2 linked regions of the Streptomyces venezuelae genome follow. Each later gene encodes a partner of the first gene's protein in a complex. Links are inferred from orthologs where the notes say so. Each region holds a gene or a part of one and is shown on either strand. Other genes may lie near its edges.

What was found.
Region 2: the proteins of uvrB (region 1) and pcrA are in contact, whole or in part, in a crystal structure (PDB 7EGT), measured with the Thermus thermophilus proteins. The link is inferred for Streptomyces venezuelae from one-to-one orthologs. Residues at the interface, in WP_096411307.1 of Thermus thermophilus: Glu23, Leu25, Arg26, Asp27, Gly28, Glu29, Arg30, Phe31, Arg55, Glu326, Asp327, Phe328, Glu379, Ser382, Gln383, His398, Gly400, Arg401; in WP_096412145.1 of Thermus thermophilus: His654, Arg656, Phe657, Gln666, Asp668, Glu669, Lys680, Arg681, Leu682, Ser683, Lys685, Tyr686, Ala687.

The regions. Positions count from the first base shown.
Region 1 is NZ_CP029193.1:1,874,508-1,883,976, forward strand. Bases 3,449-6,432 are described here. They hold uvrB (excinuclease ABC subunit UvrB), read right to left. Parts: upstream 6,026-6,432; coding sequence 3,872-6,025; downstream 3,449-3,871. Other genes in these bases: DEJ47_RS08740 (TerD family protein), read right to left, coding at 3,449-3,668; DEJ47_RS08750 (MHYT domain-containing protein), read right to left, coding at 6,125-6,432. In the rest of the region: DEJ47_RS08730 (TerC family protein), read right to left, coding at 1-841; DEJ47_RS08735 (TerD family protein), read right to left, coding at 1,093-3,045; more of DEJ47_RS08740, read right to left, coding at 3,090-3,448; more of DEJ47_RS08750, read right to left, coding at 6,433-7,009; DEJ47_RS08755 (glycerophosphodiester phosphodiesterase), read left to right, coding at 7,285-8,175; DEJ47_RS08760 (methylated-DNA--[protein]-cysteine S-methyltransferase), read left to right, coding at 8,243-8,800; DEJ47_RS08765 (MFS transporter), read left to right, coding at 8,901-9,469. UniProt on the Escherichia coli protein: The UvrABC repair system catalyzes the recognition and processing of DNA lesions. A damage recognition complex composed of 2 UvrA and 2 UvrB subunits scans DNA for abnormalities.
Region 2 is NZ_CP029193.1:4,952,299-4,961,936, forward strand. Bases 2,258-5,410 are described here. They hold pcrA (DNA helicase PcrA), read left to right. Parts: upstream 2,258-2,649; coding sequence 2,650-5,172; downstream 5,173-5,410. Also shown: DEJ47_RS23075 (NlpC/P60 family protein), read right to left, coding at 1-134; DEJ47_RS36510 (hypothetical protein), read right to left, coding at 148-285; DEJ47_RS23080 (hypothetical protein), read left to right, coding at 481-834; DEJ47_RS23085 (C40 family peptidase), read right to left, coding at 997-2,199; DEJ47_RS23095 (M23 family metallopeptidase), read right to left, coding at 5,414-6,847; DEJ47_RS23100 (lipase family alpha/beta hydrolase), read right to left, coding at 7,061-7,858; DEJ47_RS23105 (cobalamin B12-binding domain-containing protein), read left to right, coding at 8,420-8,833; DEJ47_RS23110 (DUF5691 domain-containing protein), read right to left, coding at 8,996-9,638. UniProt on the Escherichia coli protein: A helicase with DNA-dependent ATPase activity. Unwinds DNA duplexes with 3'-5' polarity. Translocates on single-stranded DNA with 3'-5' polarity. Initiates unwinding more efficiently from a nicked substrate than double-stranded DNA.

The sequences.
Region 1 (9,469 bases):
CCCCGTTCTCGTGCAGGGCGTGCAGGACGAGCTTCACGCCGATGAAGCCGAGGATCACCGACAGGCCGTAGCTGAGGTGGACCAGCTTCCTGAGGAGTCCGCCGATGAGGAAGTACAGCTGGCGGAGGCCCATCAGGGCGAAGGCGTTGGCGGTGAAGACGATGTACGGGTCCTGGGTGAGGCCGAAGATCGCCGGGATGGAGTCCATCGCGAAGAGCACGTCGGTGGTGCCGATGGCGAGCATGACGACCATGAGCGGCGTCATGATCTTCTTGCCGTTCTTCTTGACGAACAGCTTCGTGCCCTCGTACCGGTCCGAGACGCCGAACTTCTTCTCGATGGACTTCAGGAGACGGTTCTCCTCCCAGTCCTCTTCCTCCTCGTCGGCGCGGGCCTCCTGGATGAGCTTCCAGGCGGTGTAGATGAGGAACGCGCCGAAGATGTAGAAGACCCACGAGAAGTTGGCGATCACCGCGGCGCCGGCGGCGATGAAGATCGCTCGCAGGACCAGCGCTATCAGCACGCCGAACAGCAGCACGCGCTGCTGCAGGTGGGAGGGGACCGAGAACTTCGCCATGATCAGGATGAAGACGAAGAGGTTGTCCACGGAGAGGGACTTCTCGGTGATGAAGCCGGCGAAGAACTCGCCGGACGCCTGGCTCTCGCCCGCGACGAGCAGGCCGAGTCCGAAGAGCGCCGCGAGGACGATCCAGACGATCGTCCAGATTCCGGCTTCCTTGATCGACACGTCATGGGGCTTGCGCCCGATGAAGAAGTCGACCGCGATCAGGGCACACAGACCGAGAACGGTCGTCACCCACAGGGTCATTGAAACGTCCACTGCGCCTCCGGCGTCGTACGGCTACTGATCAGCGTCGTCGCTGCCGGAGGTCTCTTCCACCCGAGGCGGTTGCCGCCATGTGTCGGGCCGACGCCCCGGGACCGATGGCGGTCCGTATTGACGGGTACGTCGCAGCCGGGAGTACTCCCCTCCGCAGGTAGAAGCGTACGCGAAACACCAAGCATTGGTAAAGGAGACGGCAAACGAAAACCAAAAGGCCTGGTCAGGGAGGTACAAAAGTCGCTTTGACGTCAACGCCCGCCATTGCGCCTGGCCACCGCGATCCGGTCGAGGAGCTGCCGCAGGATCTGGCTGTTCGCCGGGATCACCGGCGGGTCGTACGTCCAGGTGTGCCCGACCCAGGGGTCGGCGAGGTGGTCGTCGGGCACCGGCGTCAGCCGCAGCAGCGCACGCCACAGCGGGTCGAGCAGCGGGCCGTACGCGGCGGCGTCCTCGCGGTCGGCGACCATCATGAGGTGGACGCCGACGGCCGGTCCCTCGTCCGCGAGGTAGCGCAGCTGCGTCACCGCCCGGTCGTCGAAGCCGTGCGGGAAGTCGTTGACGATCAGGAGCTGCTCGGCGATGTCCAGGTCCGGCGGCAGCGCGTCGGCGGCGCCCCCGCGGACGGCCATCTGGACCAGGTCCACGCGCTGGGTGAGCCCGCCGAGGACGTCCGCGACGCCCGCCGCCCCGGTGGCCGGGGGCCCGGCGAGCACACCGGCCTCCACGAGCGGGGCGAGCGAGGACGCGGCGGCGCCCGCCGCGTCGATGACGTGCACCTGGAACTCGCCCGCCGGATAGGCCGCGAGGAGCCGCGCGGCGTGCGCGACGGCGGTGTCCATGGCCAGCCTGCGCAGCTCGGCGGCGTCGGTGAAGGAGTTGGTGAGGGCCTTGCCGCTGTCGATCCACAGGCCGCGCTCCAGGGGCAGCCGGACGAGCATCGGGATGCGCAGGTCGACGCGCTCGGGCAGGTGGAGGTCGCCGAGGCGCAGCGCCATCGGGATCTCCATCGGAGCGCGGTAGGCGTGCCAGGCCGGGCTGCTCCACGACGCGTACGCCGGGGGCAGGGCGGGCTCGACGACCTCGGCCTCGGCGGCGAGCTGGGCGAGGTCGCGGTCGAGGGCGGCCCTGGCGCGGGCGACGAGGTCGGCGTGTTTGGCGCGGGCACTCTCGCGTGCGGCGTCACCCGCGCCGCCGATGCGGCTGCGCGGGTCGGAGAGGACCTTGTCGAGCTCCTGCTCCATGCGGGAGTCGGCGAAGTCGACGGCGCTGCGGTACGCCGCCGTGGTGCGGGCCAGATCCTCGAACATGCCCCACACCTGGTTGTAGAGCCGCTCCTCCATGGACCAGCCGGTGGCGTCGCCCGCGACCGGTTGGGCGGGTTCCCCGGGGCGGGCCGGTGGTGCGGTGGGCGCTGGTGGCGGGGGCGCGGTGGTCTGGCGGCGCGGGTGCGCGTAGTCGACGGGGCCGCCGCTCGGCCGGTCGGCGGGGGCGAGCGGGGCGTCGTCGCCCGGCTGCCGCGCGGGGCGTCCTGGTGCGGCGTCGGGGTGGCTCTCGGGCGGCGGGGCGGGGTGGCCTTCCTGACCCTGGGACGCGGTGCGCACGCGGGTGCCCTCGGCGGGGCGGGGCGGCGGGGCGGCCACGGAGCGGGCCAGGCCCCGGGCGACCGCTTCGTTGATGGCGGCTGCCAGCTCGCGGGCCTCGGGCAGGCCCTGGTCGGTGAGCATGTCGGCGAGGCCGCCCGCGTACCCCTGGCCGACGGCGCGGACCTTCCAGGCGCCCTGGCGGCGGTAGAGCTCCAGGGCGACGACGGCGGACTCGGCGTCCAGGTCGGTGATGGTGTAGCTGGCGATCTCGGTGCCGTCGAGTCCGGTGACCGCGATGAAGGGTGCGGCGAGGGCGCGGAACGTGGCCGGACCCTCGACGCCGACGGGCAGCGCGAGCAGGACGCTGACGCGGTGCACGGTGTCGTGGAGGGCGCCGAGGTCGACGGCGAGGCGGTGGTCGGCGGCCGCCTGCTTGGACACCTCGAGGCCCGGCAGGGTGGGCGAGCCGGGGTGGGCCACCCACTCCACGCCGTGGACCCGGCCCCGGTCGTCGCCGAGTGTGGCGCCCGCGACGACGGGCCGGCCCGCCGACACGCGGATCTCCATACGGGTCCCGGGAAGCGGGTGGTTCTGCCCCCGCACCAGCTCGGCCGTCATCGCGTTCGTTCCCCCTTGTACGTACGGATGGTGCTTGTGGCGCTCTACAGGTGCGGCAGGATCGACGGCATCAGGTCCTGGAAGGTGCGGCCGTTGGCCGGAGTGCCGATGGCCGTCATCTGCCAGCCCGCGCCCGCCCGGTGGACCTTCGCCATGATCTGCGCGGTGTACTGGCCGCCGCCGTCCAGGGTGTAGCGCGCGAGCTCCTGGCCGTTGGTCTCGTCGACCAGGCGGCAGAACGCGTTCTGCACCTCCTGGAAGGTCTGGCCGGTGAACGAGTTCACCGTGAAGACGATCTGGTCGATGTGGACGGGGATCCGCTGGAGGTCGACGAGGATCGCCTCGTCGTCCCCGCCCGCGCCGACGCCGCCCACGAGGTTGTCGCCGGTGTGCCGCACGGAGCCGTCGTCGCTCACCAGGTGGCGGAAGAACACGACGTCCACCGGCTGCTTGTCGGCGAACAGCACCGCCGAGGCGTCCAGATCGACCTCACGGGTCCGCGAGCCGAACAGACCGCGGCGCGGAGCCGCCTGCCACCCCAGTCCCATGCGCACCGCGGTCAGGGCGCCCCCGTCGTCCTTCTGCAGGCTGATGGCCTGACCCTTGGTCATGTTGACCGTCACGCGCTGTCCCCTCTCGAACTGCCTGGGCAACCGCCTCTTGCGGTTGCCCAGCACCTTATGCACTCCGACCTGCGAAGCAGCAGTCCGGGCCGTACTTTGTGGCGGCTTTGCAACAGACCGGGCAGTACGCCGTTTCCCGGGCCCCAGACGTGTTCCCGAGGCCCTGCCGTCACAGCATCGGGCCGGGCTCGGGCCGACCGGGATCAGGCCTGGCCCGCCTCCCGCATCTGCCGGAGTTCCTTCTTCATCTCCGACACCTCGTCGCGCAGCCGGGCCGCGATCTCGAACTGCAGGTCGGCGGCGGCCGCGCGCATGCGCTCGGTCATCTCGTCGATCTGCTCGGCCAGTTCGGCGGCGGGCCGGTCGGTGGGGACGGTCTGGGCGCCCTTCTTGCCCTTCGCCTTGCCCTTGGCGGGCGCGGCGGCCTTGCCCGCCTTGGCCGCCTCGCCGCCGAGCGAGGGCACCGGTGCCTTACCGGCCTTCGCCTTGCGGTAGTCGGAGCCGAGGAGCTGCTCGGTGTCGACTTCCTCGCGGGCGATCTGCGACACGATGTCGTTGATCTTCTTGCGGAGGGGCTGTGGATCGATGCCCTTCTCCTTGTTGTACGCGATCTGCTTCTCGCGGCGCCGGTTGGTCTCGTCGATGGCCTTCTCCATCGCCGGAGTGATCTTGTCGGCGTACATGTGGACCTGGCCGGACACGTTGCGCGCCGCGCGGCCGATGGTCTGGATCAGGGAGGTGCCGGAGCGCAGGAAGCCCTCCTTGTCGGCGTCGAGGATCGCCACGAGGGAGACCTCGGGGAGGTCGAGTCCCTCACGGAGGAGGTTGATGCCGACCAGGACGTCGTACTCACCGGCGCGCAGTTCGCGCAGGAGCTCCACGCGGCGCAGGGTGTCGACGTCGCTGTGCAGGTAGCGGACCTGGATGCCGAGCTCCAGGAAGTAGTCCGTGAGGTCCTCGGCCATCTTCTTGGTGAGGGTGGTGACCAGGACGCGCTCGTCCTTCTCGGTGCGCGTGCGGATCTCGTGCACGAGGTCGTCGATCTGGCCCTCGGTGGGCTTGACGACGACCTCGGGGTCGACGAGGCCGGTGGGGCGGATGATCTGCTCGACGAAGCCGTCGCCGCGCGAGAGCTCGTACTTCCCCGGGGTCGCCGAGAGGTAGACCGTCTGCCCGATGCGGCCGAGGAACTCCTCCCACTTCAGGGGGCGGTTGTCCAGCGCGGAGGGCAGCCGGAAGCCGTGGTCGACGAGGGTGCGCTTGCGGGAGGCGTCGCCCTCGTACATCGCGCCGATCTGCGGGACCGTGACGTGCGACTCGTCGAGGACCAGGAGGAAGTCCTCCGGGAAGTAGTCGAGGAGGGTGTTGGGGGCGGTGCCGGGGGCGCGGTCGTCGAAGTGCATCGAGTAGTTCTCGACGCCGGAGCAGGAGCCGATCTGGCGGAGCATCTCCAGGTCGTACGTGGTGCGCATGCGCAGGCGCTGGGCCTCCAGCATCTTGCCCTGCTTCTCCAGCTCGGCGAGGCGCTCGGTGAGCTCCTTCTCGATGCCGGTGACGGCCTTCTCCAGGCGCTCGGGACCCGCTACGTAGTGCGAGGCCGGGAAGACGTACAGGTGGTCGTCGTCGCTGATGACCTCGCCGGTGAGCGGGTGCAGGGTGGAGAGGGCCTCGATCTCGTCGCCGAACATCTCGATGCGCACGGCCAGCTCTTCGTAGACCGGGAAGATCTCGATGGTGTCGCCGCGGACGCGGAAGGTGCCGCGCGTGAACGCCAGGTCGTTGCGCGTGTACTGGATGTCGACGAAGCGGCGCAGGAGCTGGTCGCGGTCGATCTCCTCGCCGACCTTGAGGGGGACCATGCGGTCCACGTACTCCTGCGGGGTGCCGAGGCCGTAGATGCAGGAGACGGAGGCGACCACGACCACGTCGCGGCGGGTCAGCAGCGAGTTCGTGGCGGAGTGGCGCAGGCGCTCCACCTCCTCGTTGATCGAGGAGTCCTTCTCGATGTACGTGTCCGACTGCGGAACGTACGCCTCCGGCTGGTAGTAGTCGTAGTACGAGACGAAGTACTCGACGGCGTTGTTCGGCAGGAGCTCACGGAACTCGTTCGCCAGCTGGGCGGCCAGTGTCTTGTTCGGCGCCATCACGAGGGTGGGGCGCTGGAGCTTCTCGATCATCCACGCGGTGGTGGCGGACTTGCCGGTGCCGGTCGCGCCGAGCAGGACGACATCCTTCTCACCCGCGCGGATGCGCCGCTCGAGGTCGGCGATGGCGGTCGGCTGGTCGCCGCTGGGCTGGTACGGACTGACGACCTCGAAAGGTGCCACCGTGCGTTCGATCTTGGATACGGGCCGCATGGAATCAACCGTACGACTCCGCACTGACAACGGGGCGGGACCGGCCGTCCGGCGGCGCCCCGGTTCGGTCCCGCGGGGCGCCGCCGGGTGCGGCCGACCTCACCAGTTCTGCGGGGTGCGGGAGCCGGGGCGGGTGCGGGAGCGCGGCCGGGTCCTGCGGCGGGAGACGGGCACGTGCCGGTCGCCGGAGCGCGGGACGGGGTAGGCCTGCCGGGTGCGGTTGCCGTTCGCGGGGTTCCTGACGTCCGCCTGGCCGCCCATCACCATGAGCGGGTCGAACATCACGATGACCCCGGCGAGGAGCAGGAAGGCGAGCGGGCCGATCATCATGGGCGCGAGGATCTCCGCGGGCGAGTCACCGGGCGGGGCGGCGCCCGAGCCGTGCAGATGGACGCTGAGGCCCGCCATGCCCATGTAGTGCATGCCGCTCACGGCCAGTCCCATGACGAGGCTGGCGCCGAGGCTCCACAGGATCCCCCTGACCTGCCCGGCCGCCCAGAGCGCGGCGGTCGCGGCGACCATGGCGATCACCACGGACGCGGCGACGGTCAGCGTGTTGTACTCCAGCGTCCCGCGAAGACGCATACCGGCCATTCCCAGGTAGTGCATCGTGGCGACGCCGAGTCCGGTGATCGTCCCGCCGGTGAAGAGGGCGGTGCCCGTCGCGCCGCGGTAGCCGACGATGAAGATCCCGATGCCGACCATGACGATGGCGACGGCGAGACTCGCGAAGGTCAGCGGCTTGTCGTAGTGGATCGGGGCTTCCTCGACGGTGAAGCCCATCATGGCTATGAAGTGCATGGTCCAGATCCCGGAGCCGATCGCGGCCGAGCCGAGTGCCAGCCAGCCGGGCCGCCAGGAGTGCTCCACGAGCAGCGATCTGGTCGTGCAGCGCAGCCCGAGCGCCCCTCCCAGACACGCCATGAGGTAGGCCACCACCGGCGTGACGACTCCGTAGCTGAACCCGTCGACCGTGCCCTGCATGCCCGGTAGCCCTTCCGCCTGTCGTGAACAAATGCCCTGAATACGCTCCATGCACCCCCGTCCGGCGGCCATCTGAAAGGCCGTCGGCTGAGGCTGAGAGTAAAGCTCAGCCCGGAACGTACGAACGATTTTCCGGCAAAGAATCGCCATCCCCACGCGCGGGGTCCTTGTCTTTGACGACTCCGTTCAACCTGTGGCCATCCTGCACCTGTCTCCCGTTGGCCGTGGACTGTCACTCTCAAGCCGTCCGCGATCACACGACGCGAGGAGTACCCGTGTACGCACGTGCTGCCGCCACCACCGCTGCCCTCCTGGGAGCCGGTGCACTCGTCCTCCCCACCGCCACCGCCTCCGCGCAGACCCCGGCGCCGGGCACCGTCAAACACGACCAGCCGCTGGTCGTCGCGCACCGCGGCGCCTCGGCCTACGCCCCGGAGAACACCATCGCGGCCATCGACAAGGCCCGCGACATGGGGTTCCGCTGGGTCGAGAACGACGTCCAGCGCACCAAGGACGGCGAGCTGGTGATCATGCACGACGACACCCTGAAGCGGACGACCAACGTCGAGGAGCTCTACCCCGACCGCGCCCCCTGGAAGGTCAAGGACTTCACTGCGGCCGAGATAGCCAAGCTCGACGCGGGCAGCTGGTTCAGCGAGAAGTACGCGGGTCAGCGCGTGCCCACCCTGAAGCAGTACATGCGGCGGGTCTCCCACAACCACCAGAAGCTGGTCTTCGAGTTCAAGAAGCCCGAGCTGTACCCCGGCATCGAGAAGCAGGGCCTGCGGATCCTGCGCAACGAGGGCTGGCTCGACAAGCACCACGTGAAGAGCAAGCTGGTGATCCAGAGCTTCAGCGCGGACAGTGTGAAGACGGTGCACAAGCTGCGGCCCGACGTGAAGACCGGTTTCCTCGGCACCCACTCGGTCGCCGACCTCCCCGCGTACGCGCGCTTCGCCGACCAGATCAACTCGACGCACACGTCCATCTCGGCCGCGTACGTCTCCGCGATCCACGCGCTCAGGGGCCCGCACGGCAAGCCGCTGGAGATCTTCACGTGGACCGTGAACGACGCCCCGAACGCCAAGCGGGCCGCGGGCTTCGGCGTGGACGGGATCATCACCAACACGCCGGACGTCGTGCGCAAGGCGCTGCGCGACGGCTGACCGCGCCGGCCGCCGGCGGCTGACGGCGACTGACGGCGTTGTCAGTGGGCGGTCGTACGGTGTCGTCATGAACCCCACCGCGCAGGACGGGCGCACGGCCGCCGTGTGGGCCGTCGTCGACAGCGACATCGGCCCGCTGCTGCTCGTCGCGACCGACGACGGACTGGTCACCGTGGGCTTCCACGCCACGGAGGCGGTGCGCGACAAGACCCTGGACCGGCTCGGCTCCCGCCTGGGCGCCGAGCCGGTCCACGCGCCGGACTCACCCCTGCTCGCCGGGCCGAAGGCGCAGCTCCGGGAGTACTTCGCGGGCGAGCGGCACGACTTCGAGCTGCCGCTCGACTGGTCCCTGGTCACCGGCTTCAACCGCCAGGTGCTGCGCGAACTCGCGGCAGGCGTGCCGTACGGAGCGGTGGTGGGCTACGGAGACCTCGCCCGCCGCGTCGGCAGTCCGGGCGCGGCCCAGGCCGTGGGCCTCGCGATGGGCGCCAACCCGCTGCCGGTCGTGGTGCCGTGCCACCGCGTGGTGGAGAGCGACGGCGGAATCGGCGGCTTCGGGGGCGGCCTGGAGACCAAGCGGCAACTGCTCGCCCTGGAGGGGGTGCTTCCCCAGCCGCTGTTCTGACGGAACCCTGTCCGATCTGACGTAGCCCCGTCCGATCTGACGTAACCCTGTCCGACAATTCCCTGTTCCGGGCGTGCGGGCGCCCTGGCACACTGCGTCAGTGACTTCGACCGTCGACGCCCCTGACATACCCGGCCCGGAGGCGCTCGCCGCCCTGCGACGCCGCACGAACGCGGTACTGATCGCCAGCCAGATCCTGGGCGGCCTGGGCGTGCCCATCGGCATCGCCCTGGCCCCGATGCTGGCCACGGACGTGAGCGGGACGGAGGCGCTGTCCGGGCTCGCGCCGACGGCCTCCGTGGCGGGCACCGCCCTCCTCTCGCTGCCGCTCGCCGCGCTGATGAACGCGCGCGGGCGGCGCGCCGGGCTCGTCCTCGCCTACGTGATCGGCGCGCTGGGCGCGGGGCTCGTCGTGCTCGCGTCGGTCGCCGAGAGCTTCGCGCTGCTGCTGCTCGGCATGGCGGCCTTCGGCGCGGGTTCGCTGGCGACGCTGCAGGCACGGTTCGCCGCGGCCGACCTCGTGGAGCCCGACCGGCGCGGGCGCGCCATCTCCCACGTCATCTGGGCCACGACGGTCGGCTCCGTCCTCGGGCCGAACATCTCCGCGCCCGCGAGCCGGGTCTTCACCGACACCTCGATCCCCGAGGAGGCGGGGCCCTTCCTCTTCGC
Region 2 (9,638 bases), 3.1 Mb from region 1 along the record:
CCGAGCCGGGGATCTGCGTGTCCCGTGCCGTCGAAGGCGGTGGCCGAGGCGGCGCCGGCGAGGGCGAGGGTGGCGGCGGTGCGGACCGTGCTGCCGCTGAGCGAGCGCTGTCGGGGCTTGCGGTGCGCTGGCACGAAGAAGGGCTCCTCACGTGTCCGGCGGCGGCCCGCACAGGGGGAGCAGGCCGCCGCCGGGTTTCTCGGCGGTGGTGACCGACGGCCGTCCCGGGTCGGACGGCGGTGGGGAGCCGGTCACCTGGTGGAGGACGCTAAACCTGGCCGTCACGGGTTGGTGATGGATTGTGCGCAATAGACGGAAGTGGGCGGAACGGTGTCCGGGCGTGACCGTGTGCGTCGTGGGGTGGTGGCCGTTTCGCTCGCGGGTCTGACCGATGGCTCGTTTCCTGCGTATCCGAAGACGGGGCGGTGCTACAGGGGCGCCTGCCGGGTGCGGCGGAGGGCCCGGCTAGGCTCCGGCCTCATGGACGTACTCATCCATCTCTTCGTCGGCCTGCACATCATCGGCATCGCCTCGCTCCTGGGCGGTTTCCTGACCCAGATGAAGCAGATGGGCCAGGGCACCGCGCGTTTCAGCCCCGCGATGCTGCACGGCGCGCTGACCATGCTCGTCACCGGTGTGGCCCTGGTGGGCCTCAACCAGGCGGACGACCACACGGTCAACAACGTCAAGATCGGCGTCAAGCTGGCCGTGCTGATCGTGATCCTCGCGCTGGTCTACGTGAAGCGCGACGAGGAGAAGGTCGACAAGGGCATGTTCGGGGCGGTCGGCCTGCTGACCACGGCGAACATCTTCATCGCTGTGCTCTGGACCTGAGCGGGCCGGGGGCGGACCTGAGGGGCCGAGCCGGTCCTGAGTCGGCCCTGAGCCGGTCCTGGGGCGGCCCCGATCCGACCCTGAGTTTTCGGCCTCTACGCGCGCGTGGCCCGTATCCCTCCCGGATACGGGCCACGCGCGCGTGGAACGGGCGCCGCCGCGTCAGGCGGGGCGGACCACGCTGTGGATCGGCATGTAGTAGATCGACTCGACGCGGACGTTCGCGCCCGGCTTCGGGGCGTGGATCATCTTGCCGTCGCCGATGTAGATCCCCACGTGGCTGATGTCGTCGTAGAAGAACACCAGGTCACCCGGTTCAGCGTCGGCGGTCTTCACCGTCGTGCCGACCTTCACCTGGTCCCACGTGGTGCGCGGCAGCGAGATCCCCGCCGCCTTCCACGCGTCCTGCGTGAGGCCGGAGCAGTCGTAGGAGTCGGGGCCGGTGGCGCCCCAGACGTACGGCTTGCCGATCTGGGCCTCCGCGAAGGCGATGACCTTCGCGGCCTTGGTGGCGTAGCCGCCGTCCGAGCTTCCGGAGCCCGAACCGGAATCGGAACCGGAACCTGAGCCGGTGCCGGAGTCCGAACCGGTGCCCTGGCCTCCCTCCCGCTCCTTCTCCCGCTGGGCCGCCTCCTCCGCCTTGCGCTTGCGCTCCGCCTCGGCGGCCTGCTCGCGCGCCAGCTTCTCCGCCTTGCGCTTGGCCTCCTGCTTCTTCTTCCGCTCGATCTCCGCGAGCCGCGCCTTCTCCTCGGCGGTCAGCTTCGAGAGGAGCTCGCGCGCGTCCCCCAGCTTCTTCTGGACGGTCTTCTTGCTCGTCCTGAGCTCGTCCCGGGAGTCGGTCAGCGTCTCCAGGCTCTTCGCGGCCTTCGTGCGCTGCTTCGTCGCCGACGCCTGCTCCGCCTGGTAGGCGTCGACCGCCTTCTTCTGGCGCGTGGTGAGCCGGTCCGCCAGGTGGTTCTGGTCGAAGTAACCCTGCGGGTCGTTCGCGAGCATCATCGTGGCCGTCTCGGAGACGGCGCCGGTGCGGTACTGCGCGGCGGCGAACGAGCCCAGCTCCTGGCGTGCGTCGTTCAGCTTGTCCGTGCGCCGCGCCACGTCGTCGAGGAGCCGGTCGACCTTCTTGCGCTGCTTCTCGGTGCGCTCCTTGGCCGAGTTGTACTTCTGGGTGGCGACCCCCGCCTGCTGGTAGAGCTCGTCGACCTTCTTCTGCACCTCTTCGAGGCTGGGCCTGGTGGGCGCCGAGGGCGCGGCCTGTGCGCTCTGCGACAGGAGGGCGACGGAGGTGAGGGCTGCCGTCGTGATGCCGATGGCGGGGGCCGTACGAATGCCGGCTGCCCGGTCCCGCGGCTTGCGGTGCGACGCCAAGGAGGCGACTCCTTCCGTAGACCGCCTACCGGGTTAGCTGTCGGGTTCGGGCGGATGGTTCGGAAGGCTGCCCTACGGTCCCGTACGAAGTACGGGACCGATTCACCCCAAGTTCTCGGTGGGTCCCCGGCTCCGAACACGTCGGACTCGGCGGAGGCCGCCCGTTCCCGGCGGGGTTCGCCGGTGGGGGGACGAGTGGCCCGCCGGGCACGCTAGCCAACTCGTGTGGTGCCTGTGAAGGTTGATGTTCGATATGCCCGATACATTTTCGTTATCTCTCGCGGGCGTGTGCGGCGCGCGGGCGGTCTTGTCGGAGTGTGATCGTCCGCGGGCAGGGCGTGACCCGGCCCGGCGTGTCCTGTGGCGTGGACCGGCGCGTCGTGTGACGTGGACCGGTCTGTCCGGAACCCGCAGCGGGTTGTCAGTGGGGCCGCCTAGACTCGGGAGGCGATGAGCAGCCTCTTTGATGACAGCTTCCTGGCGGACCTGCAGCCCTCCCGGGCCGCGGACGAAGCGCCCCCGCCGCCGCCCGAGGACAGCGCTCCGGAGCCCATTCCGGACGACCTGTTCGACGGGAAGTTCGACGCGCCCATGACCCGGGACACGCACTACCGCGACGGCGCCGCCCGCCCGGTCATCGACCCGGCGACGCTCCTCGACGGGCTGAACGAGAACCAGCGCGCGGCCGTCGTGCACGCGGGCTCCCCGCTGCTCATCGTCGCCGGTGCCGGATCCGGCAAGACCCGCGTGCTGACCCACCGCATCGCGTACCTGCTGGCCGAGCGCGGCGTGCACCCCGGCCAGATCCTCGCGATCACCTTCACGAACAAGGCCGCGGGCGAGATGAAGGAGCGCGTCGAGCAGCTCGTGGGTCCCCGGGCGAACGCCATGTGGGTGTCGACCTTCCACAGCGCCTGTGTCCGCATCCTCCGCCGTGAGTACAAGAAGCTGGGCTTCACGTCCTCCTTCTCGATCTACGACGCCGCCGACTCCAAGCGCCTCATGGCCCTGGTCTGCCGTGATCTGGACCTCGACCCGAAGAAGTTCCCGCCGAAGTCGTTCAGCGCCAAGATCTCGAACCTGAAGAACGAGCTGATCGACGAAGAGGACTTCGCAGGTCAGGCCGCTGATGGCTTCGAGAAGACCCTCGCCCAGGCCTATGCCATGTACCAGTCGCGCCTCCGCGAGGCGAACGCGCTGGACTTTGACGACCTGATCATGACGACGGTCCACCTGCTGCGTGCCTTCCCGGACGTCGCCGAGCACTACAGGCGCCGTTTCCGGCACGTGATGGTCGATGAGTACCAGGACACGAACCACGCGCAGTACGCGCTGGTGCGCGAGCTGGTCGGGCCCTCCGGCGGCGAGGGTGACGACCCCGCGGAGCTGTGCGTGGTGGGCGACGCCGACCAGTCCATCTACGCCTTCCGCGGCGCCACGATCCGCAACATCCTCCAGTTCGAAGAGGACTACACGGACGCGACGACGATCCTCCTGGAGCAGAACTACCGCTCCACCCAGACGATCCTGACCGCCGCCAACGCGGTCATCGAGCGGAACGAGAGCCGCCGCCCCAAGAACCTGTGGACCAACCAGGGCGAGGGCGCACGCATCACCGGATACGTCGCCGACACCGAGCACGACGAGGCGCAGTTCGTCGCCGACGAGATCGACCGCCTCACCGACGCGGGCGACGCGAAGGCCGGCGACGTGGCGATCTTCTACCGGACGAACGCCCAGTCCCGTGTTTTCGAAGAGATCTTCATCCGCGTCGGCCTGCCCTACAAGGTGGTCGGCGGCGTCCGCTTCTACGAGCGCAAGGAGGTCCGCGATGTGCTGGCCTACCTGCGCGTTCTCGCCAACCCCGAGGACGCGGTCCCGCTGCGCCGCATCCTCAACGTACCGAAGCGCGGCATCGGCGACCGTGCCGAAGCCATGATCGACGCGCTGGCGCAGCGCGAGAAGATCTCCTTCCCGCAGGCGCTCCGCCGCGTCGACGAGGCGTACGGAATGGCGGCCCGCTCCACCAACGCCGTCAAGCGTTTCAACACGCTCATGGAGGAGCTGCGGACCGTCGTCGAGTCGGGCGCGGGCCCGGCAGTCGTCCTGGAGGCCGTGCTCGAACGGACCGGCTACCTGGCCGAGCTGCAGGCCTCGACCGACCCGCAGGACGAGACCCGCATCGAGAACCTCCAGGAGCTCGCCGCCGTGGCCCTGGAGTTCGAGCAGGACAACAATCAGGCCGCGGACACCACGCAGGGCGGGGCGGACGCAGGCGAGGGCGAGGGAGGCGACGCCGGTGAAGGCGCCGCTCCGGCCGGCACGCTCTCGGACTTCCTGGAGCGCGTCGCCCTGGTCGCAGACTCCGACCAGATCCCCGACGAGGAGGACGACGGCTCCGGAGTCATCACGCTGATGACCCTGCACACCGCCAAGGGCCTGGAGTTCCCCGTCGTGTTCCTGACCGGCATGGAGGACGGCGTCTTTCCGCACATGCGCTCCCTCGGGCAGGTCAAGGAGCTGGAGGAGGAGCGTCGTCTCGCGTACGTGGGCATCACCCGCGCGCGTGAACGGCTCTATTTGACGCGGTCGTCCATGCGCAGCGCCTGGGGCACGCCGTCGTACAACCCGCCGTCGCGCTTCCTCGAGGAGATCCCGGACACGCACCTGGACTGGAAGCGGACCGGTTCGGTCGGCGCGCCGGCCGCGTCCGGGCCCGCCGCGGGCATCGCTTCGTCGCTGTCCTCGTCGCGGTCGCGGACCGGCGGCGCACAGGGCTTCGCGACGCGCCGCGCGTCGGAGAAGCCGGTCGTGTCGCTCGCCGTCGGTGACCGTGTCACGCACGACCAGTTCGGCCTCGGGACCGTGGTCGGCGTGAAGGGGACGGGTGCGAACGCCGAGGCGACGGTGGACTTCGGCGAGCCCAAGCCGAAGCGCCTCCTGCTGCGGTACGCACCGGTGGAGAAGCTGTAAGAGCCTGTCTGTGAACCCCCGCCGTCCGCGCTGAGCGAGGACGCAGCGGCGGTCGGTGCGTGCGATCGGTGTGCGGCGTCCCAGGTCATGTGGCGGAGCCACCTGTCCTGGGACGCCGTGCGGCATGGGGGTCCCCCTGCTCGACGCAGCCGAGAGCTTGGGGGAGCGCGTGCCGTGCGTCGGGGCGCGGGCGGGGGTTCACAGACAGGCTCTGAGACGCAGGCCGGCGGCCGGAGTTACGTTACGTCGGGTCGAGGCCGTGGCTGCGGAGCCACGGCAGCGGGTCGATCGCCGAGCCGCCTGCGGGCCGCACCTCGAAGTGCAGGTGCGGGCCCGTGGAGTTGCCGGAGTTCCCGGAGAAGGCGATGGTCTCGCCCGCCTTCACGGGACCGCTGGAGATCTTGTGCGTGGAGAGGTGGCAGTACCACGTCTCCGTACCGTCCTTCGCGGTGACGATCGCCATGTTGCCGTAGGCGCTGTTCCACTTGGTCGTCACGGTGCCGTCGGTCGCGGCGAGGACCTCGGTGCCGTACGACACCGGGAAGTCGATTCCGGAGTGCGCCGACATCCAGTTGACGCCCGCCTGGCCGAACTGCGCGCTGAGGCCGTGCTGTTTCACCGGCAGGGCGAACTTGGGGCGCAGCCGCTCCTTGCGCGCGGCTTCCGCGGCCGCCTTCTTCTCGGCGGCTGCCTTCTCGGCCTTGAGGTCGATGCGCTCCTGCGTGCGGCTGGCGCGGTCCGCGAAGTCGCCCGCGTCCGCGGAGAGGTTCGCCAGCTGCGTGTCCAGCTTGCTGTTGGCGGCGGAGGGCTGCACGGACGTGGCGTCGGGAGCCGATGCCGTCGTCGTCGAGTCCTGCGTGTCGTCCCCGCCGAAGTTCCCGACGGACGCGGCCGCCACTCCGGCGACCCCCATCACGCAGGCCGAGGGAACCGCGATGGTGAAGAGCGCGGAACGCTTGGCAGGGGTACGGCGACGGGTCCTGGAGCGGCCGCCCGCCGCGGGTCCGGCGTTCCTTCCGCGGGAGGAACGGGGCGCGGGGCTGGGGGAGTCGGCCGACTCGGTGTCCGCGGGTTCGTACGCCGCGTCGCCCTCGGTGTCGTACGTGTGGGACGCGTCGTGCGGGACGGGCGAGCCGAGCAAGTCGGTGGCGTCGTGCGCCTGGTGTGACTCGGGGGTGTCGTCGGCGGCGTTCCACGCCGTCGCGTCGTACGCACCCGTGTCGAAGGTCTGCGTGTCCCACTGGCCGGTCTGGGGGCCGTTCTGCGGGTCCTCGTGCCAGGCGGTCGTGTCCCACTGGCCCGTGGAGTCCGGGCCCTGCTGGGCGGGGATGCCTGCGACCTGCTGATGACCGCCGGTCGACCACATCGAGGCGGTGTCGTAGCTGCCGTCGTAGGTGGCCGCGTAGTACTGCTCGGCGTACGCGTCGTAAGTGGCCGTCTGCTGCGGGCTCGTCGTGGTCGCCCACTGGCCCGTGTCGTGCCCGTTGTCCGGCATGTCGCCGAAGAGGGGGTCGACCGCGAACGTTCCGGTGTCGAAACTGCCGGTGGCGAGGCTGCCGGTGTCGAAACTTCCGGTGGAATAGGTGTCGTGGCCGTAGCCGTTGTGCTGGGCACTCTGTTCGTCGTACGTCGCGTAGTGCGCGTAGTCGGCGCCGGGTGCCGAGGACGGGGGCATTGAGCTCCCCGACGGGTGACGGTCGTTCACCAACTTCTCTTTCGCCTCGGCAGCAGGGGCAGAGCAGTGCGGCGACTGTACCCGGCGGTATACGGGCGCGACAATCTTCCCCAGGTTTCGTGCTCGCAGGAAACGGGCATTCGGCCGCCTTTCGGCGGTCTGAGAACACGACCTTGGCTTTGCGTTCGAGATCCGTTCGATAGTTGGCGGCGGTCAGGCGACCGTCAGTCCGCCCGGTGCGCTCTGGGCATCGGCCCCCGGGTTCGCCAGGTCGAGTGCCTGGCGTATTCCGTTCGCGACTGCGGGGTGCACCGGCAGCGCGAGGTGGCCGATGCCGGTGACGCGGACGTTCTGCGCGGTCAGGTCGGGGTGGTCCACGCAGGCCGTCTCCAGGGGGTCCATGATCTGGTCGAGATCGCTCCAGAAACTCACGAACTGAGTGCGGCAGTCCGGCGCCGGTTCCTTGAGCTCCTCGATGACATCGGAGCCCGGACGCATCTGCCGGACGATGGGGTGCGCGTTCGCGAGCGGCACCACGCGGGTGCCCGCGTGCGGCGTGCCGAGCGTGACCAGGGTGCGGATGCGGGCGTCGCCGCCCTGTCGCTGCGCGTAGTAGCGGGCGATCAGCCCGCCGAGACTGTGACCGACGACGTCGACCCGGGCGTGTCCCGTGCGCTCGCAGAGTTCCTCGATGTGGCGGCCGAGCAGTTCGGCGGCGCCCCTGACGTCGCAGGTCAGCGGGGAGTAGTTGAGGGACTCGACGCGGCGCCCGCCCTGCTGGGACAGGGCGCGGCGGAGCAGCACGAACACGGAGCGGTTGTCGATGAAGCCGTGAAGCAGCAGAACCGGAGGCCTGTCGTCCGACGGGAGGCGGGGCGCGCCCGGGGGCGGCAGGACGGGTGTCACCCGACGTTCCTGGGCGATGCCGGAGGGATAGAGGAGGAGGTGACCGGCGAGGATCGCCACCTCCAGGGCTGTCGCCTTCAGAAGGGCCACGGACAGACCGGCCATCTTCGACGGGAGCGCGGGGAGCGGGAGCAGGGCCGTCAGCGCGGGGAGGTGCGGGAGCGAGGGGGGTGGGCCGAGGCCGACGATTCTCGGCAGCAGTGAGCCGAGTGGGCGAAAGGGGCGGGCCCCGGTGAACAACATCGTCGACCTCCCGATTGGCGCACGGAAGGACGCCTCTGTCCCCCGTGTGCCCTAGGGGGAGTCGTGGCCGAGGAGACGGCAGGTGCGATGGCTGTCCGGGCCACCCTTCCGAGGCGGCCCCGTGCCCCCGTTGCATCGCCGATGTGCGGTGTCACCACGCCGTGCGGCTGCCGGCGCGGTGGACCGGCGTCTCGTTGCGGCTCCCCTCGCGCCGGATCCGGATGCGGAGCGTGAGCCCCTCGATTGCGGACGGCGCGCAGCGAACGTGTCCCACGTGTGATTTCCCCCTCGCTCTCCACCGCGAAACTGCCGCTTGCGCGATGCTGGGGATAACGTTCGTTCACTTCCCCGGCCGGTGCGGTGCGGGGTATCTGTGCCGGGACAGACAGTTGTCGGTACGGATATCGGTACATGGAGGCAGTGATGGGTGTGGCAGCCGGGCCGATCCGCGTGGTCGTCGCGAAGCCGGGGCTCGACGGGCACGACCGCGGGGCCAAGGTGATCGCGCGGGCGTTGCGTGACGCCGGTATGGAGGTCATCTACACCGGGCTGCACCAGACGCCCGAGCAGGTGGTGGACACCGCGATCCAGGAGGACGCCGACGCGATCGGTCTCTCCATCCTGTCCGGGGCGCACAACACGCTGTTCGCGCGCGTGCTGGAGCTGCTGAAGGAGCGGGACGCGGAGGACATCAAGGTGTTCGGCGGCGGCATCATCCCCGAGGCGGACATCGCGCCGCTCAAGGAGAAGGGTGTCGCGGAGATCTTCACGCCCGGCGCCACCACCACGTCGATCGTGGAGTGGGTCCGGGGGAACGTGCGGCAGGCCGCGGTCTGACCCTTCCGGCGGAAGGGCCGTGAGGTGTGAACGCGGGTCGCGGGGGCGTGTGCGTCGCCACCCGCGACCCGCAGGTACGTGTACGTACCTGCGGGTGCCCGCGTCCTCGTGTCACGGCGGCTCGTGGCTGTGTCACTGCGGCTTGTGTCACGGTGGCTCGTGTCACGGGGGCGGGAGTTCGTCGCGGATCGCCGCGCGCAGGCGCAGCGTGGTCACGAGGCGCTGGAACGCCTCCGACCAGTAGCCGCCCGCGCCGGGTGACGCGTTCTCCGGCTCGTCGGGTATCGCGGTGAGCGCCTCCAGGCGTACCGCTTCCGACGGGTCGAGGCAGCGCTCCGCCAGGCCCATCACGCCGCTGAAGCTCCAGGGGTAACTTCCGGCGTCGCGCGCGATGTTCAGGGAGTCCACCACCGCGCGGCCCAATGGCTCCGCCCAGGGGACCGCGCAGACACCGAGGAGCTGGAACGCCTCCGACAGGCCGTGCGCGGCGATGAAGCCGGCCACCCAGTCGGCCCGTTCGGCTGCGGGAAGCGAGGCGAGGAGCTTGGCCCGTTCGGCGAGCGACACGGCGCCGGGGCCCGCGGCGTCGGGCGAGGCGGGGGTGCCGAGCAGCGCACGGGACCAGGCGACGTCCCGTTGACGCACCGCCGCGCGGCACCATGCGGCGTGCAGCTCGCTCCGCCAGTCGTCTGCCACGGGGAGTGCCACGATCTCCGCCGGTGTGCGGTTGCCGAGCCGGGGCTGCCAGGTGGTGAGCGGGGCCGCCTCCACGAGCTGGCCCAGCCACCATGAGCGCTCGCCGCGG